3 regions of the Streptomyces sp. NPDC002276 genome follow, and region 3 is predicted to be linked to each of the others. Evidence: riboswitches for the same ligand, from Rfam matches in the RefSeq annotation. Region 3 holds a riboswitch; each other region holds the start of a gene.

What was found. Region 3 has a riboswitch for cyclic di-AMP ahead of ACWIHT_RS05235 (transglycosylase family protein). Riboswitches for the same ligand answer to the same signal wherever they lie in the genome.
Region 1: it holds a riboswitch for cyclic di-AMP, as region 3 does, so the genes downstream of both, ACWIHT_RS21065 (M23 family metallopeptidase) here and ACWIHT_RS05235 (transglycosylase family protein) in region 3, are expected to answer to the same signal.
Region 2: it holds a riboswitch for cyclic di-AMP, as region 3 does, so the genes downstream of both, ACWIHT_RS11610 (M23 family metallopeptidase) here and ACWIHT_RS05235 (transglycosylase family protein) in region 3, are expected to answer to the same signal.

What each region holds. Positions count from the first base shown of each region.
Region 1 covers NZ_JBSFCQ010000008.1:20,275-24,544, forward strand. The annotation lists gene ACWIHT_RS21055 (PrsW family intramembrane metalloprotease) at 1-555, shown strand, start outside; gene ACWIHT_RS21060 (aldo/keto reductase) at 562-1,506, opposite strand; gene ACWIHT_RS21065 (M23 family metallopeptidase) at 1,565-2,572, opposite strand; cyclic di-AMP (ydaO/yuaA leader) riboswitch at 2,584-2,740, opposite strand; gene ACWIHT_RS21070 (PP2C family protein-serine/threonine phosphatase) at 2,893-3,984, opposite strand; tRNA gene ACWIHT_RS21075 (tRNA-Met) at 4,108-4,181, opposite strand; gene ACWIHT_RS21080 (alginate lyase family protein) at 4,234-4,270, opposite strand, start outside.
Region 2 covers NZ_JBSFCQ010000003.1:636,203-640,472, reverse strand. The annotation lists gene ACWIHT_RS11620 (M16 family metallopeptidase) at 1-929, shown strand, start outside; gene ACWIHT_RS11615 (M16 family metallopeptidase) at 926-2,314, shown strand; cyclic di-AMP (ydaO/yuaA leader) riboswitch at 2,517-2,678, shown strand; gene ACWIHT_RS11610 (M23 family metallopeptidase) at 2,692-3,447, shown strand; gene ACWIHT_RS11605 (GntR family transcriptional regulator) at 3,634-4,270, shown strand, end outside.
Region 3 covers NZ_JBSFCQ010000002.1:28,965-33,234, reverse strand. The annotation lists gene ACWIHT_RS05245 (FtsB family cell division protein) at 1-86, opposite strand, end outside; gene eno (phosphopyruvate hydratase) at 186-1,472, opposite strand; gene ACWIHT_RS05235 (transglycosylase family protein) at 1,766-2,467, opposite strand; cyclic di-AMP (ydaO/yuaA leader) riboswitch at 2,477-2,649, opposite strand; gene ACWIHT_RS05230 (transglycosylase family protein) at 2,843-3,838, opposite strand; gene ACWIHT_RS05225 (cytochrome P450 family protein) at 4,028-4,270, opposite strand, start outside.

The DNA of each region.
Region 1 (4,270 bases), on a different contig from region 3:
ACCGGACTGCTGCTCGCGATGGGCATGCACGCGGTCTGGAACGGCTCCTCGACCTTCGGCCAGTACGGCTTCTTCGAGGTCTACGGCCTGTTCATGGTGCCCGCGTTCGGCCTGCTGACCTGGCTCGCGGTCTGGACCCGGCAGCGTGAACTGCGCGCCGTGCGCGAGGAGTTGCCCGTGTATGTCCTCGCGGGCTGGCTGACCCCGAGCGAACCGTTCGTGCTCGGCTCGATGCGGGGCCGCCGGCTGGCCCGCGAGTACGCCAGCCACTGTCTCGGCCGCCCCGCCGCCCGCTCGGTGGCCCGTTACGAGGCCTGTGCGACCTCCCTGGCGTTCCTGCGGTACCGGGCCGCGCGGGGCCGGGTCGGCGCCGAATTCGCCGTACGGGAAGGGGAGTTGCTGCGCGAGCTGTGGCAGGGGCGGGAGGTGGCGCGGCCCGCGCTGGAGTACGCGGCGCGGCGGATCGCGCCGCCGGTGCCGGTGGTGGTGCCACCGTGGCCGGTGTACGGGAACACGGCGGCACCGCAGTCCGCGTACAACCCGTACCGGACCTGACGACCGTCAGGCGGAGGCCTGCGTCAGCTGCTCGATCTCGGCGTCCGTGAGGGCCAGTTCGGCCACGGCGAGCAGGTCGGGCAGTTGGTCCAGGCTTCTGGCGGAGGCGATCGGGGCGGCGACCGTGGGCTGGGCGGCGAGCCAGGCGAGGGCGACCGTCGCGACGGAGGCGTCGTGGGCCTGGGCGACCTCGTCCAAGGCGGTCAGGACCTTCTGGCCGCGCTCCGAGGCGAGGTACTTGCCGGCGAGTCCGGCGCGCGGGCTGTCCACGGTCGTACCGGGCCGGTACTTGCCGGTGAGGAAGCCGGCCGCGAGGGCGAAGTAGGGGAGCGCCGCGAGGCCGTTGCGCTCGGCCACGTCCCGGAGTTCGCCCTCGTAGGTGTCGCGCGAGACGAGGTTGTAGTGGGGCTGGATCGCGACGTAGCGGGCCAGGCCCTCGCGGTCGGAGAAGTCGAGGGAGGCCTGAAGGCGCTCGGGCGTGATGTTGGAGGCGGCGATGTGCCGCACCTTGCCCGCCTTGACCAGTTCGTCGAGCGCGCCGACGATCTCCTCGACCGGCACCTCGACCTGGTCGAAGTGGGGGTAGTAGAGGTCGATGTGGTCGGTGTCCAGGCGGCGCAGGGAGGCCTCGGCGGCGGCCTTGATGTTGGCGGCGGACAGGCCCGGGTACTCGGGGTGCTGGCTGACCTTGGTGGCGATGACGACGTCGGAGCGGTTGCCGCGGGCCTTGACCCACTTGCCGATGACGGTCTCGGACTCGCCGCCCTGGTTGCCCGGGGCGAACGCCGAGTAGGAGTCGGCGGTGTCGACGAAGTTGCCGCCCGCGGCGGCGTACGCGTCCAGCACGGCGAAGGAAGTCGCCTCGTCGGCGGTCCAGCCGAAGACGTTGCCGCCGAGGTTCAGCGGGAAGATCTCCAGATCGGACCGGCCCAGCTTGCGAAGAGAAGTCATGCTCTACGACAACTGCCGGACCGGAACCGGATATTCCAACAGGTGGTTCAAGGGTGCGTCAGGGATTGAGGCCCTTGCTGCGCAGCCAGGGCGCCGGGTCGCTCGCGGTGGCTGCGCCGTTGATGTGGACCTCAAGGTGCAGGTGCGGCCCGGTCACGTTCCCGGTGGCGCCCACGCGGCCGATGACGTCTCCGGTGGCGACCTTCTGGCCGACGCTGACGTTGATCGAGGACTGGTGGCAGAACCACAGCTCGGTGCCGTCGTCGAGGGTGAGGATCGTGCGGTAGCCGTAGGACCCCGCCCAGCCCGCCTCGGTGACCGTGCCGCTGTGGATGGCCTTGATCAGCGTGCCGGTGGGGGCGGCGAAGTCGAGTCCGGTGTGGTAGCCGGAGGACCACATGGAGCCGGCCTGGCCGAAGGTGCCGGTGATCGTGTACGAGCCGACCGGCAGCGTGTACTGCTTGGCGAGCGCGGCGAGCTTCGCCGTCTCCGCCTTCTTCTTGGCGGCGGCCTCGGCGTCCTTCTTGGCGTCGGCGGCCTTCTTCGCGGCGTCCTGCTCGGCCTTCGCGGCGGCGGCGTCGACCTGCTTGGCGACGGCGGCCTCGGCGGCGGCCTGGGACTTGCCGTCGACCTGGAGCTGCTGGAGCTCGGCCTGTTCCATGATCCGGTTGCGCAGCAGTTCGCCCGCGTCCGAGGTGCCCTTGGCGGTCTCGGTGGTGGTCACGCCGACGCTGCTGAGCGCGGTCGCGGAACCCTTCGGCGTACTGGGGGAGTCGTCCAGCAGGTGGCCCACGGAGGGCAGGTCGGGCATGGAGATCGAGACGGGCGGCTTGCCGGTGTTGGCGCTGGCCATCCCGCCGGCGCTGACGGCGGCTATGACACCGACGCCCAGGACGGTGGAGCTGCGGGCGAATCCCCCGCCACCACGCTGCTTGGCGACACGGTGCTTGCCGCGGTTGGGAAGAACGGACTCCGCGCTGGGGTTCCACTCCTCCCAGGGGCCCTCGTCGGGGCGGAAACCGCCGTAGACGAACGGGGCTTCTGGGGCAGCCTGGTTGGACGCCACGTGGGCGTGCTCCTTTCCTTCCTTCTCGCCTACCGGGTTAGCTGACGGGTTCGGAGCAGGAAGGTCTCCTACGCGCGTAAACCGGTCGTGTTGCCACGACTGTCGACGTGCGATTCACCCCAAGTGGTGGTTCCCCGGTTCCCTCGCGGGATTCGGCGCGTGCGCACGGAGCTGTCTCTTGTGACGGCTGGGACGACCGTGCTGCGTTATCGAACGTTAATAGACACAGGCGCCCGTTTCCAAGCCTGTTCGCTTGATCATTAACCTTTCCTTGCTGGACGAAGGGCCCATGACCGGCGAAAAACGGGTGAGTTGACCGGTCATGGATGGCGTACCGCGATCATCGCCATGTCGTCGGTCATCCCGCCCCCGGAGTAGCGGCGCACCTCCTTGGCCAGGAGGCCGAGCAACGCCTCGGGGCTGCGGAAGGTCCGCCCGGCGAGCCGCTCCCCGGGGTCGTAGAACACGCCGTGGCAGTCGCGGGCCTCGGACAGGCCGTCGGTGTAGAGGAGCAGGGTGGCGCCGCCGGGGAACGCGAACTCCTCGGCCCGGTCGGGCCAGAACCCCAACTCGCCCATTCCCAGGGGCAGTGCGGGTTCCTTGACGAGCAGGGTGTCCACGGTGCCGTCCGCGTGCAGGAGCAGCGGCGGCGGGTGGCCCCGGTCGACGATCCTCAAGACGCCGTCGCCGTGCGGGAGTTCGGCGAGTACGGCTGTGGTGAACCCCTCGAACGCGTCCAGCCCGTCGCGCCGGGTGCCCTCGCGCGCGAGCGCCCGCTCCAGCCGCTGCGCGACCGCCTCCAGGGTGCTCTCCTGCTCGGCGGCCTCCCGGAACGCCCCGATGACGACCGCCACGGCGGCGACCGCGCCCATGCCCTTCCCGCGTACGTCGCCCACGACCAGCCGTACGCCGTGCGGGGTGTCCTGGACCGCGTACAGGTCGCCGCCGATGAACGCGCCTTCCTGCGCCGCCTCGTAGCGGGCGGCGATCTCGAACCCGCCGATGCGCTCGGCCGGTTCGGGCAGTACGGCGCGCTGGGCGGCCTCGGCGATCTCGCGCACGGAGGCGAGTTGTTCGCTGCGGCGGCGGACGAGGGCGTTGATGAGGACGGCGAGACCGGCGACCGTCGCCACGGTGGCCATCTCGGTGACCGCGTCGATACGGAGGACGATGCCGAGCCTGATGTGGATGACGAGGACGACGGCGACCGAGGCCAGGCCGGTGAGGACGGTGCCGCGCCGCGAGTAGAGCGGGGCGGCGACGAGCGGGGCGGCGGTGAAGAAGGGGGCCGCCGTGAAGGCCTGCGGGGTGAAGTAGTCGTAGCACGCGCCGACGATCAGCAGCAGGGCGGGCAACCGACGGACGAGGGTGAGGACGCGCCCGCCGGCTCGCACATACGTACCCTCCTCCACGCGTCCAGTTTTTCCTGGCGGGGGGAGGGCTGCGAGCGGGGTGGGCCGACCGGGGTGGAGAAAACTGCGGGAAAACACCAAGGGCCGGAATCCATGTTCTGGATTCCGGCCCTTGGCCTTGAGTAGCGGGGACAGGATTTGAACCTGCGACCTCTGGGTTATGAGCCCAGCGAGCTACCGAGCTGCTCCACCCCGCGCCGTTGTGTTCCCAACTATACGCCATCCGCGGGGTCCGATGTCACACACGTTTCAGTCGGCGGGGTTACCGGCGTGCGTGAGGGTCTCC
Region 2 (4,270 bases), on a different contig from region 3:
GCCAGCGCTACGACAACGTGCCCTACGGGACAGCGTTCGAGAAGCTGACCGCCCTCGCCTACCCGGAGGGCCACCCCTACCACCACACGCCCATCGGCTCGATGGCGGACCTGGACGCGGCCACCCTGGAGGACGCGCGCGCGTTCTTCCGCACCTACTACGCGCCCAACAACGCGGTCCTGTCCGTGGTCGGCGACATCGACCCCGAGCAGACGCTCGCCTGGATCGAGAAGTACTTCGGGTCCATCGCCTCGCACGACGGCAAGCCCGCACCCCGTGACGGCGCACTGCCCGACACGATGGGCGCCGAGCTGCGCGAGATCGTCGAGGAAGAGGTCCCGGCGCGCGCCCTGATGTGCGCCTACCGGCTCCCGGAGGACGGCACGCGCGCGTCCGACGCGGCCGACCTCGCCCTCACCATCCTCGGCGGCGGCGAGTCCTCGCTCCTCTACAACCGCCTCGTACGACGCGACCGTACGGCCGTCGCGGCCGGCTTCGGGCTGCTGCGGCTGGCCGGAGCGCCCTCCCTGGGATGGCTGGACGTCAAGACGTCCGGTGACGTCGAGGTGCCCGTCATCGAGGCCGCCATCGACGAGGAGCTCGCCCGGTTCGCCGCGGAGGGCCCCACGGCCGAGGAAATGGAGCGCGCCCAGGCCCAGTTGGAGCGCGAGTGGCTGGACCGGCTGGGCACGGTCGCGGGCCGCGCGGACGAACTGTGCCGCTACGCCGTCCTGTTCGGCGACCCGCAGCTCGCCCTGACCGCCGTACAGCGCGTCCTGGACGTGACGGCGGAGGAGGTCCAGGAGGTCGCCAAGGCGCGACTGCGGCCCGACAACCGCGCGGTGCTCGTCTACGAGCCGATCGCGGACGAGGACGCCGACGAAGCAGCGGCCGAGGCCGGCGACGAGAACGAGGAGGCGGCCAAGTGACCGAGCTCGCCACGATGGAGTTCCACCCGCAGCCCCAGGCCGGCGAGGCCAGGCCGTGGGCCTTCCCGGCGCCCGAGCGTGGCACGCTCGGCAACGGCCTGACCGTCCTGCGCTGCCACCGCCCCGGCCAGCAGGTTGTCGCCGTCGAGGTGCTCCTCGACGCGCCCCTGGAGGCCGAACCGGCAGGCCTGGACGGCGTCGCCACGATCACCGCGCGGGCCTTCTCCGAAGGCACCGACAAGCACTCAGCGGAGGAGTTCGCCGCCGAGCTGGAGCGCTCCGGCGCCACCCTCGACGCGCACGCCGACCACCCGGGGCTGCGCCTGAGCCTGGAGGTCCCCGCCTCGCGCCTGGCCAAGGGCCTCGGCCTGCTGTCGGACGCCCTCAGGGCGCCCGCCTTCGCGGACAGCGAGGTCGAGCGGCTGGTCCGCAACCGCCTCGACGAGATCCCGCACGAGACGGCCAACCCGTCCCGCCGCGCGGCCAAGGAGCTCTCCAAGGAGCTGTTCCCGGCGAGCTCGCGCATGTCGCGCCCCCGCCAGGGCACCGAGGAGACGGTCCAGAAGATCGACTCCACGGCCGTACGCGCCTTCTACGACCGGCATGTCCGCCCCGCGACCGCCACCGCCGTGGTCGTCGGCGACCTCACCGGCATCGACCTGGACGCGCTGCTCGCCGACACCCTGGGCTCGTGGACCGGTTCCACCGCGCAGCCGCGCCCCGTGCCGCCGGTGACCGCCGACGACACCGGGCGGGTCGTGATCGTGCACCGGCCCGGCGCCGTCCAGACGCAGCTGCTCATCGGCCGCGTCGGAGCCGACCGGCACGACCGCGTGTGGCCCGCGCAGGTGCTCGGCACGTACTGCCTCGGCGGCACCCTCACCTCCCGCCTGGACCGCGTCCTGCGCGAGGAGAAGGGCTACACCTACGGTGTGCGCGCGTTCGGCCAGGTGCTGCGTTCGGCACCCGACGGCACGGGCGTGTCGATGCTCGCGATCAGCGGCTCCGTGGACACCCCGAACACGGGTCCCGCACTCGACGACCTGTGGACGGTGCTCCGCAAGCTCGCCGAGGGCGGACTCACCGACGCCGAGCGGGACATCGCCGTACAGAACCTCGTCGGCGTGGCGCCGCTCAAGTACGAGACCGCGGCGGCCGTGGCGAGCACGCTGGCCGACCAGGTCGAGCAGCACCTGCCCGACGACTACCAGGCGACGCTGTACCGGCAGCTCGCCGCGACCGGCACCGTGGAGGCGACCGCGGCGGTCGTGAACGCCTTCCCGGTGGACCGTCTGGTGACGATCCTCGTCGGCGACGCGGAGCAGATCAAGGAGCCCGTCGAGGCCCTCGGCATCGGCGAAGTGACCGTCGTTCCGGCGGAGTAGACGCGACAGCGGCACGCGCGCGTGGGGGAGCCCTGGTGACGGAAGCGCCACCAGGGCTCCCTATTGTCCGAATTGGGGGAGAGGTTGCCTGTCTGCCCTGTGGCGTGCGCTACAAAAACCGTGATCCGTTTGGGGATTGAAAGTGGCCCCCCTTAGCGTCGGTCCGGCTGTCCGTCAGGCACCGCGCCGCACTCGCGGCACCGGACAGTCATCGCCGAGTCCCCGTACGGCGCGAGCCAGGGGAGCCGGGGACCCACATGAGTCCCTGGGGTGAATCGGACGCCCGCGCGTGTGGCGGGAGTCCGTAGGAGACCTTCCTGCTCCGAACCCGTCAGCTAACCCGGTAGGCGAGAAGGAAGGAAAGGACCAGCCACTTCATGGCGTTCACCCGCGCCACCGGGAAGCACCGTCGCCCGAGCCGGACCCACCGCACCACCGTTCGCGCCGCGAGTGTCGCCGCGTTCGCCGCCACCGGAGTCGTCGGCACCCTGGCGAGCGCCCCCGCGTTCGCCGCCGAGCCCGCCCCCGAGCAGACCGGCCTCACCCCGGTCGTCGCCATGGGCGATGCCGTGGCCGAGAAGATCGACGCCCAGGCCGTCGCCCAGCGGCAGGCCGCCGCCGAGACGCTCGCCGAGGAGACCGCCCGCGCCAAGGCCGCCGCCCAGGCCGAGGCGGCCCGTGAGGCCCAGGCGCGCGCCGCCCGCGAGGCCGAGCGCAAGCGGCTCAACACCTTCGTCGCGCCGGTCGCCAACTCCTATGTGTCCACCGGCTACAAGACCGGCGGCTCCCTGTGGTCCTCCGGCGCCCACACGGGCATCGACTTCCACGCCTCGACCGGCACCAGCGTCCACGCGGTGGGCTCCGGCACCGTCGTCGAGGCCGGCTGGGGCGGCTCGTACGGCAACGAGGTCGTGATCAAGATGGCCGACGGCATGTACACCATGTACGGCCACCTGTCGTCCATCGGTGTCTCGGTCGGCCAGCAGGTCACCCCGGGCCAGCAGATCGGCCTCTCCGGGGCGACCGGCAACGTCACCGGACCGCACCTCCACTTCGAGGCCCGTACGACCGCCGAGTACGGCTCCGACGTCGACCCCGTCGCCTACCTCCGCAAGCACGGCGTCAACGTCTGACGACGCACCACCGCACTTCCTGGAGCCCCGGCCGTCCGCCGGGGCTTTCGGCGTTTCCGGACCCCTCCTGTCCAAAAAATATCCATGGATTCCGGTCCGCCATCGGAAATTCCCGCTGATTGCAATAGAGTCACGGAACACACGTCAATCGTCGACGTTTCACGGGGATTAAGGCGGAGGTCGGACATGCGTATTCCGGCGCACTCGGTATGCACGGCGATCCGGGACGACATCGTCGCCGGTGTCTACGAGCGCGGCGGCCGGCTCACGGAGGAACTCCTCGCGCGCCGGTACGGCGTCTCGCGCGTGCCCGTGCGCGAGGCCCTGCGCACGCTGGAGGCGGAGGGGTTCGTGGTGACCCGGCGGCACGCGGGCGCGTGCGTCGCGGAACCGACCGAGCAGGAGGCCGCCGACCTGCTGGAGATGCGGATGCTGCTGGAGCCGCTCGGCGCCTCGCGGGCCGCCCAGCGGCGCACCGAGGCCCACCTCAAGGTGCTGCGAGGCCTCGTCCGGCTGGGCCAGGAGCGCGCCAGGAGGGGCAACAGCGAGGATCTGCGCTCCCTGGGCAGCTGGTTCCACGAGACGCTGGCCCAGGCCTCCGGGAGCCCCGCGCTGACCTCGATGCTGACCCAGCTGCGGCACAAGATCGCCTGGATGTACGCGGTGGAGGCACCGGCCAACCCCGTGGAGTCCTGGGCGGAGCACGGGGCCATCGTGGACGCCGTGGCGCGCGGCGACGGCGAGCGCGCGCGGGCGATCACGGCCCTGCACACCGAGCGCGCGGGCACCGCGCACCGGCTGCGCTTTCCCGGCGGCGCGAACG
Region 3 (4,270 bases):
GAGCGGTAGACACGGGCCGCCGTCTGCTCGCCGAGCAGCTTCAGCCTGGTCGCGGTGGAGAACCGGTCCCGGTCCTTCACGGCCATGTCCCGCCTCCCCTTCACACGTGCGTACGTCCCCGCACACGGTACGGGACCGGGTGCGGGGACGTACGTACGACTGGCTAAGGCTTAGCCCTGTACGGCTCAGCCCTTGAAGCGGGGGAACGCGCTGCGGCCCGCGTACTCGGCCGCGTCGTCGAGGATCTCCTCGATGCGCAGGAGCTGGTTGTACTTGGCGACGCGGTCCGAGCGGGCCGGGGCGCCGGTCTTGATCTGGCCGCAGTTCACCGCGACGGCGAGGTCGGCGATGGTGACGTCCTCGGTCTCGCCGGAGCGGTGGGACATCATGCACTTGAAGCCGTTGCGCTGGGCCATCTCGACGGCGTCCAGGGTCTCGGTCAGCGAGCCGATCTGGTTCACCTTGACGAGCAGGGCGTTGGCGGTGCCCTCCTCGATGCCGCGGGCGAGGCGCTCGGGGTTGGTGACGAAGAGGTCGTCGCCGACGATCTGGACCTTCTCGCCGATGCGGTCGGTGATGACCTTCCAGCCGGCCCAGTCGTCCTCGTACAGCGGGTCCTCGATGGAGACGAGCGGGTAGGCCGCCACGAGCTCCTCGTAGTACTCGGTCATCTCGGCGGCCGAGCGGGACTTGCCCTCGAACTCGTACTTGCCGTCCTTGTAGAACTCGGACGCGGCGACGTCGAGCGCGAGCGCGATCTGCTCGCCGGGGATGTAACCGGCCTGCTTGATGGCCTCAAGGATGAGGTCGAGGGCGGCGCGGTTGGACTCCAGGTTCGGGGCGAAGCCGCCCTCGTCGCCGAGGCCGGTGGACAGGCCCTTGGTCTTCAGCACCTTCTTGAGGGTGTGGTAGACCTCGGCGCCCCAGCGCAGCGCCTCGGAGAAGGACTCCGCGCCGATCGGGGCGATCATGAACTCCTGGATGTCCACGTTCGAGTCGGCGTGCGAGCCGCCGTTCAGGATGTTCATCATCGGAACGGGCAGCAGGTGCGCGTTCGGGCCACCGAGGTAGCGGAACAGCGGAAGGTCGGACGCCTCGGAGGCGGCGTGCGCGACGGCGAGGGAGACGCCGAGGATGGCGTTGGCGCCGAGCGAGCCCTTGTTGTCGGTGGCGTCCAGGTCGAACATCGCCTGGTCGATCAGGCGCTGCTCGGTGGCGTCGTAGCCGACCAGCTCCGGGCCGATCTGCTCGATGACGGCGAGTACGGCCTTCTCGACACCCTTGCCGCCGTAGCGGTTGGGGTCGCCGTCACGCAGTTCGACGGCTTCGAAGGCACCCGTGGAGGCGCCGGACGGAACGGCGGCACGACCCGTGCTGCCGTCGTCGAGGCCGACCTCGACCTCGACCGTGGGGTTGCCTCGGGAGTCCAGGATTTCCCGGGCTACGACGACGTCGATGGACGGCACGAGCATCTCCTTCTTGGGGTCTGACGCGGCTACGGCAACACCGCAGCGGCTCTGCGAGACGAGCCTAACCGGCTCGGGGCGATTGGCCATCCGGTCGGCCGCCTGATGGACAGAACCGAGAGTAAATTGTTTCCGAACGGAACAAAAAGGTTCCCTGAAGCGGAAACAAAAAAGCCCCGCCCCGGTGCGTACGGGGGAACACGCACCGGAGCGGGGAGCCCGTGGGGGACGGGGGTGACCCTCACGAGGTCTCCATAGTGCAGTCCACGGATGTGAGGGCGCTGTGGTTCAGCTGAGTGCTACTTAAGGTGCAGCTGCTGACCCGGGTAGATGAAGTCGGCGTCGTCGATGATGCTCTTGTTCAGCTTGAACAGCTGCTGCCAGCCGCCCTTGACCTTGTGCTTCTCGGCGATGGAGCTGAGGGTGTCGCCCTTGACGACCTTGTACTCGCCGTCACCCTTCTTGACCTTCTTGCCGGTCGGGGTGGTGACGGTCTTCTTCACGGCCGGGCGCTCGGCGGAGCGGGAGGCGGTGGTGTCGGTCGTGGAGCGCTCGGTGGTGCTCTTGCTCGACGAGCCGCTGCTGTTCGAGGAGCTGGAGGAGCTGCCGCCGGAGTAGGTGGCGCTGGAGAGGCCGGTGCCGCAGGTGGGCCAGGCACCCTTGCCCTGGGCGGCGAGAACCTTCTCGGCCACGGCTATCTGCTGGGACTTGGAGGCCTGGTTCGCGGTGGAGGCGTAGGCGGTGCCGCCGTACGCGGCCCACGTCGAGGCGGAGAACTGGAGACCGCCGTAGTAGCCGTTTCCGGTGTTGATGGACCAGTTGCCGCCGGACTCGCAGCTGGCGACCGTGTCCCACTCGGAGGCGGTGGCGGCGGAGGCGTTGCCGGCCGCCATGAGCGGGGCGGCGATGGCGACACCGGTCACGCCGGCGAGCGTGGCGACGCGGGTAGACCGCTGAAGAACTGTCGGACGGCGGTGCTTGCCCTTGCTGGAAAACAGCATGGAAGATCCCAATCCCCTCACCGACGCCTACGAGGTGAGCTGTCGGGTTCGGGCCGTGTGAGTTGCCCGGCCGCGCACCTCTCGGTGCGCGACTTAACCCCAAGCCGGTTCCGGTGTCTCTCAACTCCCGGGCCCGGCACTTACCTTGGGTCCCCCGCTCCTGCCTACGGCGCTTGACGCGACGACTGTTCCCGGAGGCCGCTGGCAGGACTCGGCGTGTGCGGCAGCCGGGGCTCGTGGTGACGAGCGGCCTTGACCGTAGACAGGGAAGGCACGGGATTTCAAAGACGATCAGGGCTTCTGAGACTCATCCCACACTTTCACCAAAGCGGACATTCGGCGCGAAGCGTGACGTGAACTCCCGCTGTTTTGCTGCTACTTTCCGCCCGTTTCAGCACTGACGTCCAGGGTCTGACCGGCGACGACAGCGGACGGATCGGCGCCTATCACCTTTTTGTTCTCGGCGTACAGCGCGCGCCATCCGCCGTCGAAGTCAAGGGAGTCGGCGATGGACGCGAGAGAGTCGCCGGCGCGGACGGTGTACGTCTTGGGCGTCACGCTCTCCTCGGCGCTCGCGCCGCGGTGCTTGCCGGTGCTCTGCTGCTCGACGCCGTCATCGGTGGAGTCGTCGAGCGCGCCGGTGTCGACGAGGCTCCACTTGCCCACCGCCTGCTCCGAGTTGTCCGATTCGTCGAGTTTCGGGGAGGCGGTGGCCGAGCCGTCGTCCGTCGAAGGAGTGGTGGACTTGTCGGACTTGGCGGGGTTGTCCGTCGCGGAGGGGGTCGGGCTCTGCGAGTCGGACGCATCGGAGGGGGTCGGCTCCGTGTTGCCGGAGTTGGACAACCCGAACGATCCGGAGGCACCGGAAGAGTCCGAGGAATCGGAGGAGTCGGAGGAAGCCGAAGAACCCGAGGAGCCCGAGGAGCCCGACGAGCCGGTCGCACCGGTCGACGGCGAGTCGCTCGCGACTCCGGTGTCGACGTCCGCCGAGCCCGAGGTCGTGGTGAGGCCGGCGACCAGCGCGCAGGTGACCCACTCGGAGGTGCCCTTGGCGTCGAGGATCTTCTCGGCGACGGCTATCTGCTGGGAGCGACTGGCGAGGTCGGCGGTCGGTGCGTAGTCCTGGCCGCCGTACTTGTTCCAGTCGTCCTGGGTCAGCTGGAGCCCGCCGTAGTGGCCGTTGCCGCTGTTCTCGCTCCAGGAGCCGCCGGTCTCGCACTGGGCCACCTTGTCCCAGGTGGTGCCGTCGGCGGCGTTCGCGGCGGCGGCGCCGAGGAGGGGGATGGCGATGGCGGAGCCGGTCACGCCGGCCGCGACGAGCATTGCCGGAGCCTGGCGGGGGCGACGGTGACGACCGTTCCCGGAGAGCATGCGGAGGCCTTTCGCGTGACGGCGGGGGGACCGCGCGACGGGTGCTGCGGGGCGCCGCGCTGGTACGTGAACGTAGCCGCAGTCGATCACTTGTCACAAGTTAATGCCACGTAGATCACGTGAAGATCACAGAGTTGAGGAACTGTCATCTTCGGGTTTACGCGGCGAGATGGCCCGTTCGGTCCGGGTTTACGGGTTTGGTGTGGTCGCTCCGGGGGTGAACTCCACTGGCAGGGTGCGCAGTCCGCGCATGATGAGGCCGCCGCGCCAGCGCAAGTCGGCCGGATCCGCCGCGAGTTGGAGGTCGGGCAGGCGGGTGAGGAGGGTGGCGAGCGCGGTCTGTCCCTCCAGGCGGGCGAGCGGGGCGCCGAGGCAGTAGTGGATGCCGTGGCCGTAGCCGAGGTGTTGATTGTCACGCCGACCGAGGTCGAG